One region of the Vibrio sp. 11986-1-5 genome, then DNA from elsewhere that is predicted to be linked to it. Evidence: predicted binding sites of a transcription regulator. Region 1 holds the regulator's gene; each other region holds the start of a gene.

Region 1 (3,202 bases):
TAATGGAAGGTAAAGCGCTGCTCTTTAAACGTTTTGCTGGCCTTGATTCGATCGATATCGAAGTCAAACATCGTACTATCGATGAGTTTGTCGATACCGTTGCCAACATCGCCGATACCTTTGGCGGGATCAATTTAGAAGATATTAAAGCGCCAGATTGCTTTGAAATTGAACGCCGTCTCATCGAGCGCTGTGATATTCCTGTCTTCCATGATGATCAACACGGCACCGCGATTGTGACCGCCGCTGGAATGCTCAACGCGATTGAACTGCAAGGCAAACAACTCAATGAATGTATTATTGTTTGTCTGGGTGCGGGCGCTGCAGCAGTCGCTTGTATGGAACTATTGATTAAATGCGGTGCGATGCGTGAAAAAATTTACATGCTGGATCGTAAAGGCGTCATCCATACCCGCCGTGACGATTTAAACGAATATAAACAATTATTTGCCAACAATACCGATAAGCGCACTTTGGAAGATGTGATTGCCGGCGCCGATTTGTTCCTCGGGGTTTCTGGCCCGAATTTATTGCCACCAGAAGCCCTAGCATTGATGGCTGATAAACCCGTCGTCTTTGCTTGCTCCAACCCCGATCCAGAAATCAAACCTGAGTTAGCTCATCAGGTGAGAAACGATTTAATCCTCGGTACTGGGCGCAGCGATTACCCCAACCAAGTGAATAATGTGCTGTGTTTCCCATTTATTTTCCGTGGTGCATTGGATGTTCGCGCCAGCGAAATTAATGATCAAATGAAACGTGCTGCTGTCGATGCCATTCGTCAATTAGCGAAAGAGCCGATCCCAAGCGAAGTACTCAAAGCCGCTGGGGTAGAAAAGCTTAGCTATGGCGCTGATTATATTATTCCAAAACCAATGGACCCACGCTTACTACCACGAGTCGCCAAAGCGGTCGCTCAAGCCGCCGTCGAGTCCGGCGTGGCGCGTATCGACATGCCAGAAAATTATATGGCAGAAAATTGTCGTTAAGGTGACCTTATAGCGACCCTCGATCTAAAAAAACCTAGCGTAGCTAGGTTTTTTTGTCGACATCATTCAATCATCGTACGCTTCAAACTCAATACCCATTGCGGTCATCAAAGCTTTAGCTTCGCTTGGAATATCATCAGGCCTATCTTTACGTAAATCTTCATCAGTCGGTAACGGCTGTCCCGTATACGCATGCAAAAAAGCTTCACACAATAATTCACTGTTAGTGGCGTGACGTAAATTGTTGATTTGTCGGCGAGTTCGTTCATCAGTAAGCACTTTGAGTACCTTCAACGGAATGGATACCGTGATTTTTTTTACCTGCTCACTCTTTTTACCATGCTCCGCGTAGGGGCTAATATAATCGCCATTCCAGTCTGCCATTGCGCACCTTCGTTGTGTGAATTTGAGTCTACTAATCAAAGTCCCTAATTTTAGCGGGATTTACTGCCATAAGCAAAGACATATAGACATCTAGATGTGTTGACGTCTTCTTTTTTGATCAGTAAAGTGTGACTCTAGTGACGACGAGATCCTCCCTCTTCCGTTAGCCCATTTATTGTAGATTCAGAAAGGAAGCCACTATGACCACTCGCCAACCTGCCACCATTGCCGTTCGCACAGGAATAGAATCGGACAGCCAATACCATGCGGTGGTACCACCGATCTATCTATCGACTAACTTTGGCTTTCCAGCCTTTGGTGAAGTGCCTACCTATGATTACACCCGCTCAGGCAATCCAAACCGTAGCTTACTGGAACAAACCCTAGCGGATCTCGAAGGGGGACAAGCGGCGATTGTCACCAACTGTGGAACCTCGGCTATCAATCTGTGGATTTCGACCTTTTTGTCTCCTCAAGAGTGGATTGTCGCTCCTCATGATTGTTATGGCGGCACCTATCGACTGCTCAATTCACGAGCGAAAAAAGGCGATTTTAAAGTCTTGTTTATCGATCAATCGGATCCGACTGCGGTCAGTGAGGCGCTGGCGCTAAAACCCAAACTGCTGCTGATAGAAACCCCTTCCAACCCTTTAGTTCGAGTGGTCGATATTCAGCAGCTCTGCCAACAAGCCAAGGCAACTAATACATTGGTGGCAGTAGACAATACGTTTTTAACTCCCATTTACCAGCAACCTATCGCCTTAGGGGCGGATTTTGTCATTCACTCCACCACCAAGTATCTCAATGGGCATTCTGATGTGATTGGTGGCGTTATCATCAGCCGAACAGCCGAGCATGGCGAACTATTAGCGTGGTGGGGAAATTGCCTTGGTTCGACTGGCACCCCGTTTGATAGTTATATGACTTTGCGCGGCTTACGCACTTTATCGGCCCGAATGCGCGTTCACGAAGAGAGTGCACAACAAGTACTCGCTTACCTACAAACTCAACCACTGGTTGGACAAATTTATCACCCGAGCTTGGTCAGCCATCCCGGCCATGAGATTGCTAAACAACAGCAAAGTGGCTTTGGTGCCATGCTCAGTTTTGAGTTTGCAGGTACCTTTGAACAACTCAAACACTTTGTCGGTGCATTAGGTCTGTTTTCTTTAGCGGAATCTTTAGGCGGGGTGGAAAGCTTAATTTGCCATCCCGCCTCGATGACGCATCGGGCTATGGGGGAGATTGCCCTTGCCGAAGCTGGCGTCGGCCAACAACTGCTGCGCCTCTCTGTCGGATTGGAGGCCGCTAGCGATCTGATTGCCGACCTTGAACAAGCCTTTAAGCAAGCACAGGAAAAAAATTAATGAAGCAGCAATTACATAAATTTGGCGGTAGTAGCCTAGCCGATCGTGATTGCTACCTAAACGTGGTGGATATTTTACAGCAGTATTCGCAGCATCATGATCTAGTGGTCGTCTCTGCCGCTGGCAAAACCACCAATCAATTAATTGATTTTGTCAGTCACCTTGAAAAAGATGCCCTGACTGCACATCAACAACTGCAAGCCATTCGCCAATATCAAACGCAGTTAATTGACGAATTATTGAATGGCGATATCGCCAATCATCTTATGACTCAGCTCAATCAGGAGTGCTCTCAACTGGCCGCGCTCACCGCTCCATTGAACTACGCTCAGCAATCCGCGGTACTGGCGCATGGTGAGGTATGGTCGGCGCGCTTATTGGTAGCACTACTCAATCAGCAACAATTACCCGCTATTGCGCAAGATGCCCGTGCTTTCTTACGCGCCGAAACCGGACCACAAC
Region 2 (3,202 bases), on a different contig from region 1:
GTTAAAAGAAAGTGGGGATAAAACACGTTAACTCTGCCATACAGAGTTAACGACAAATGAAGAATAACCCACTGATAATAATGAAGAGTTTTCAGGACACCTAAAAAACCGACGCTCATAGCGTTATCTGAAATAAGCCGGGGTTTGAGTTAAATGCACCGGTTCTGTTAACTCACCAGATAATTGTTTAATGAGTAGCTCTGCGGCTTGCTTACCAGCCTGACGATAACCCGGATCAACGCTATAGATATTAGGAAATAAAAAAGACAGCAGCTCGTTACCACCGACACCCGTTACAACGATGTCATCACGCTGCTGCTCTTGTAAGCGCTTAATGACGCCTAATGCCAAAGTGTCACTGGCACAGACAATCGCCTCAGTATGGGGAGTTAACACCTTATCAACCAACTGGTAGGCACTTTCATGATGCAGTTCACCGGTTTGGAAAATAGGCTCAATATCGTGCCGCTGACACCAATCAAGATAAGCCTGTAGGCGCATTAAACCCGTGGTTTTATCTCGAGGATTGACCCCTATAAAAGCTATCTGAGTGAGCCCTTTTTGTTGCAGATGAGTTAACGCTGCTTCAATTAAAGCTTGATGGTCGTAATTAATCGAAGAAATGGAATCATGATCCATCGCAACCAACACTGCTTTATCTTGCCACTCTGCGAGTGACGCTAAATCGATATCAGTAAAACCAAAGACAATCACACCATCAACATTGCGCTTAGCCAACACTTTCAGATGTTCACGGGTTTTATCGCGGTTGAATTGGCTCTCCATGATCACCACGTCATAACCATGCGCATACAGTACCTGTAACATGCTACTGATCGAACGATTTTCTGATGGTGAATCTAAGCGGGAAATGATCACTCCAATCACTTTTTGACTACCGCCACGCATCAACTGGGCGGACTTGGAAGGCACGTAACCGGACTCAGCAATCACTTGCTCGACTCGTTGTCGAGTTTCAGGTTTCACTTTCGGATCATTGGTTAATACCCGAGAGACTGTCGATTTACCGACTCCAGAAAGGCGAGCGATGTCAGTTATGGTCAGTTTTTTAGCCATTAACCTTTTGCCACCGATAATTGAGACGCTAAATAGGCTGGCACATCAGCAATGCTGTTTAGTACAGCATCAGCTAAGGCTTCACCTTGAGGGGTAATAGGTTTACCTGTACGCACTAAAATTTTTTGTCCTACTTCTGCAGCTTGTGCCGCCATCATATCTTCGGCCTTATCACCAATCATCACCGAGTTAGCCATGTCTATTTTTAGAAAATCGCGTGCAGAGATAAACATGCCTGGCTTAGGCTTACGACAATCACACTCTTGACGATACGGCTCAACGCCATGTTCTGGATGATGTGGGCAATAATAGATACCATCTAACTCAACACCATGATCGACAAAATTCCAATCCATCCATTGCGTTAAAGAGAGAAAGCGATCTTCGCTAAATAATCCACGCGCAATACCTGATTGATTAGTCACTAATACCAATAAGTAGCCCATCGCTTTTAATTGCTTTGTCGCTGTAAACACGCCATCAATGAAATGAAAATCGTGCTCATCATGCACATAACCATGATCGGCATTGATCACGCCGTCACGATCCAAAAACACAGCTGGTTTTGCCAAAATCTTGCTCTCTTAGGATGTCTTTGCTAAGAATTATACTCAACTATACTCAAGATGCTACACGCAAACGCATTGCATCGCTGCCACTAGCGTCAGCACTTCACCTATTCCTTCCTTAATGAGTCGTTAGACTGATTACTTTTACTTTATAGCAATTTAGACGTCTAGACGTAAAAATATCTATTGACTTAAAAAGCGAGAACTCATAGCATCAAATCAAAGGACAGTTCAGGTGTATGCGCCTATCTCGATACAGGTTTCGTTTATGATTCAACTTCATCAAGTTAATAAAGTCTTTCATCAGGGTGATAAAGCTATTCACGCTTTGAAGAACATTGATCTAGAGATTAGCCAAGGAACGATTTTTGGTGTCATCGGCGCATCGGGAGCAGGGAAAAGTACCCTCATTCGTTGCGTTAACCTATTAGAAAAACCAACCAGTGGACGTGTGATTGTTGATGGAATTGATTTAACTCAGTTAACGAACCAGCAATTAGGCCAAGCCAGACGCAATATTGGGATGATTTTCCAGCACTTTAATCTGCTTTCATCCCGGACCGTGTTTGATAATATTGCACTACCGTTAGAGCTGGCTAATCATACCCATGAGCATATTGAGCACAAAGTTAGCGAGCTATTAACCTTGGTCGGTTTAGCGGATAAACGGCATACCTATCCTGCCAATTTAAGTGGCGGCCAGAAACAGCGAGTAGCAATTGCTCGCGCGCTGGCCTGTGAGCCAAAGGTACTGCTATGTGATGAAGCCACCAGTGCTCTTGACCCGGCCACAACTCAGTCAATTTTAGAGCTGTTAAAAGAAATTAACCGCAAACTGAATATTACTATTTTGCTCATCACCCATGAAATGGATGTGGTGAAAAGCATTTGCCATCAAGTGGCGATCATCGGTGATGGTGAATTGGTGGAAAAAGGCACGGTAGGCGATATTTTTGCTCATCCTAAAACCGAATTAGCGCATCAATTTATTCGCTCAACGTTAGATCTTTCTATTCCTGAAGATTATCAAGCTCGCTTACAACCGACTCGCGTGGCTGGGAGCTATCCGTTAGTGCGCTTGGAATTCACTGGAGCGACTGTTGACGCGCCCTTAATGTCGCAAATCGCCCGTAAATTTAATATTGATGTCAGTATCTTAAGCTCTGATCTCGATTACGCTGGCGGCGTGAAATTTGGCATGATGGTCGCGGAAATTTTCGGTGATGATGACAATGATGCGGCGGCGATAGATTATCTTCGCGACAATAATGTAAAAGTTGAGGTGCTTGGTTATGTCCTTTAATACGATTATCGACTGGATCGCTTTTAATGGTGATTTACTACTCAGCGCCACTTGGCAAACGATTTATATGGTGGCAGTCGCGGGTATTATTGGCTTTGCCATTGGTATCCCACTAGGGGTTATTTTACATACCACCAAACAAGGCGGGTTGCTGGAAAACACCAAGCTCAATCGCGTCCTTGGCGCTATTGTCAATATTGGTCGTTCAATTCCATTTTTGGTGTTGATGGTGGCTATCATTCCTATCACCAAA
Region 3 (3,202 bases), on a different contig from region 1:
GTTTTGGATCTTCATCAGCGCCGCCATACGCATTGCGTTACGCGCGTATTCCATAAACATTAAGAAGGTCGCGCCGTAAGGGACAAAGCCACCGTGCAATGCGATACCGTTCATAATGGCGGTCATACCAAATTCGCGTACGCCGTAATGGATATAGTTGCCAGAGAAATCTTCAGCAGTGAGTGATTTTGAGCCAGACCACATGGTCAGGTTTGATGGAGCTAGGTCTGCAGAGCCGCCCATAAATTCTGGTAATAATTTACCGAACGCTTCAAGAGCATTTTGCGACGCTTTACGTGACGCAATGTTGGCCGGGTTCGCTTGCAGATTGGCGATAATTTCGCTGGTGGCTGCTTCCCAATTCGCTGGCAATTCGCCTGCTACGCGGCGTTTGTATTCAGCTGCTTCAGCTGGGTACTCAGCGGCATAAGCGGCGAATTTCTCATCCCAAGCCGCTTCTTTAGCTTGGCCCGCTTCTTTTGCATCCCACTGAGCGTAAATATCAGCCGGAATTTCAAATGGACCGTGCTCCCAACCAAGGAATTCACGAGCTGCTTTAATCTCATCGTGGCCTAATGGTGCGCCGTGGCAATCATGAGAACCCGCTTTATTGGGTGAGCCAAAACCAATGATGGTTTTAGTACAAATCAACGTCGGGCGAGAGGTTTCTGCTTTGGCCGCTTCAATCGCCGCGTTGATCGCGTCTGCATCGTGACCATCAACCGCTGGGATCACATGCCAACCGTAAGCTTCAAAACGTTTTGGTGTGTCGTCTGAGAACCAGCCTTCAACGTGGCCGTCAATCGAGATGCCGTTGTCATCCCAGAACGCAATCAGCTTGCCAAGACCCAATGTACCCGCCAGTGAACAGGCTTCGTGCGAGATACCTTCCATCAAACAGCCGTCGCCCATAAACACATAAGTAAAGTGATCAACGATGTCGTGGCCGGGTTTATTGAACTGCGCCGCAAGCGCTTTCTCGGCAATTGCCATCCCTACCGCGTTAGTAATGCCTTGGCCTAATGGACCCGTCGTTGTTTCAATACCTGGCGCGTAACCGTATTCTGGATGACCTGGGGTTTTTGAATGCAACTGACGAAAGTTTTTCAGATCATCAATCGATAACTCATAACCACTTAGATGTAACAGTGAATAAATCAACATTGAGCCATGACCGTTCGACAAAACAAAACGGTCACGATCAGCCCATTGTGGATTTTGTGGGTTGTGATTGAGATGTGAGCGCCACAGCACTTCAGCGATATCCGCCATGCCCATTGGGGCTCCCGGATGTCCAGAGTTAGCTTGTTGAACACCATCCATGCTTAACGCACGGATTGCGTTAGCCAGTTGTTTACGCGAAGACATATCAGCTCCTAAAAAGCGATGAAATAAAAAGCGATCCCCAATTGACAGATGAGCGATAAGTGTTTTCGTCCCTATCAATAGCAACCCTGCTCTGGATAGAAGGAAAACCAAGTCACTGACCGCGACAACTTAAAGTGGGAAGGGTATAGAAAAAGTGTTCAATATTGTCGCAAAGCCCCTTGGCCTCTGCAAACCTTTTACTGCCTCTTGGGCTGATTTTTGTAATCGGTTACATAAATTTTCATCGTAATTATAAAAACATCACAAAATCAAGCAAACGTTTGGCCATGAGATAAACTAAAAAAGAGCTTGTAATTTGAGCATTGAAAACTAGAATAGACGTCTAGATGTAGAAACGCCTACATATTGAACAATTTTGCCGACGCGTTTATCGAATAACGGGTCGCTACTCATATGAAAATTGGAGCTATCATGGCTAAACATTTGTTTACTTCTGAATCTGTATCAGAAGGTCATCCTGATAAAATTGCCGACCAAATCTCTGACGCGGTTCTTGATGCCATTTTAGAACAAGACCCAAAAGCCCGTGTTGCCTGTGAAACCTATGTTAAAACAGGCATGGTGATGGTTGGTGGTGAAGTGACCACTTCAGCTTGGGTTGATATTGAAGAATTGACTCGCCAAACGGTACGTGAAATTGGTTATGTTAACTCTGAGATGGGCTTTGATGCCAACTCGTGTGCGGTACTCAATACCATTGGTAAACAGTCGCCAGATATCAACCAAGGCGTTGATAAAGCCGATCCTAAAGATCAAGGCGCTGGTGACCAAGGCATTATGTTTGGTTACGCTTGTAACGAAACCGAAGTCCTGATGCCCGCACCCATTACCTATGCACACCGTTTAATGCAGCGTCAAGCTGAAGTGCGTAAAAATGGTAGCCTAGCTTGGTTGCGTCCGGATGCAAAATCTCAGGTCACTTTCCAATATGACCAAGGTAAGATCGTTGGTATTGATGCTGTGGTACTGTCTACTCAGCATTGTGATTCCGTCTCTACCGCGGATCTGCGCGAAGGAGTGATGGAAGAAATTATCAAGCCAGTGTTACCTGCTGAATGGCTAACCAAAGACACCAAATACTTCATTAACCCAACTGGTCGTTTCGTGATTGGTGGTCCAATGGGTGACTGTGGCTTAACGGGTCGTAAAATTATCGTCGATACCTACGGCGGCGCAGCACGTCATGGTGGTGGTGCTTTCTCTGGTAAAGATCCATCAAAAGTTGACCGCTCTGCTGCTTATGCAGCGCGCTATGTTGCTAAAAACATTGTGGCTGCTGGCCTTGCTGATCGCTGTGAAATCCAACTGTCTTACGCCATTGGTGTCGCTGATCCAACGTCTATCATGGTGGAAACTTTCGGTAGCGAAAAAGTATCACACGATATTATTATTGCAGCCGTACGCCAGTTCTTCGATTTACGCCCATATGGCTTACAAGAAATGCTCAGCTTACTACAGCCTATCTACAAGAAGACTGCCGCGTATGGTCATTTTGGCCGTGAAGAGTTTCCTTGGGAAGCTACTGATAAAGCCGCACTATTGCGTGACTTTGCGGGTTTAAAATAGTCATTGATAGCCGAAATGGCTTACTCTCTAAAGAGTAGTAAGCCATAATTGGATAAACCTCAGATCCGTCTGAGGTTTTTTATTGGAGGTCCTTTGATCGATTTTGAATTGCATGACCGTGCCCTGCAGCAAATACAACGCTGTATTGAGCTTGCTTCAGAATACTTTAATATCCCTTTCTCCCTACCGAGCCTTAGCCTAAAGCTACGCGGCAAAACCGCAGGTAAAGCCTATTTACAACGCTGGG

Evidence for each region. The regulator MetJ, encoded in region 1, represses methionine synthesis genes. The targets are predictions, from matches to a motif close to TTAGACNTNTANANGTCTAA.
Region 2: a site for MetJ is predicted at 1,806-1,825, ahead of metN (methionine ABC transporter ATP-binding protein MetN). Genes of this name have one in related genera too.
Region 3: a site for MetJ is predicted at 1,704-1,723, ahead of metK (methionine adenosyltransferase). Genes of this name have one in related genera too.

The regions. Positions count from the first base shown of each region.
Region 1 covers NZ_CAWNVW010000051.1:159,669-162,870, forward strand. Annotated here, with positions in the region: gene AACS00_RS13770 (malic enzyme-like NAD(P)-binding protein) at 1-989, shown strand, start outside; gene metJ (met regulon transcriptional regulator MetJ) at 1,056-1,373, opposite strand; gene AACS00_RS13780 (O-succinylhomoserine (thiol)-lyase) at 1,574-2,740, shown strand; gene AACS00_RS13785 (bifunctional aspartate kinase/homoserine dehydrogenase II) at 2,740-3,202, shown strand, end outside.
Region 2 covers NZ_CAWNVW010000001.1:45,439-48,640, forward strand. Annotated here, with positions in the region: gene treR (trehalose operon repressor TreR) at 124-1,077, opposite strand; gene gmhB (D-glycero-beta-D-manno-heptose 1,7-bisphosphate 7-phosphatase) at 1,077-1,649, opposite strand; gene metN (methionine ABC transporter ATP-binding protein MetN) at 1,915-2,949, shown strand; gene AACS00_RS00225 (methionine ABC transporter permease) at 2,939-3,202, shown strand, end outside.
Region 3 covers NZ_CAWNVW010000002.1:31,155-34,356, forward strand. Annotated here, with positions in the region: gene tkt (transketolase) at 1-1,368, opposite strand, end outside; gene metK (methionine adenosyltransferase) at 1,801-2,955, shown strand; gene AACS00_RS00720 (SprT family zinc-dependent metalloprotease) at 3,049-3,202, shown strand, end outside.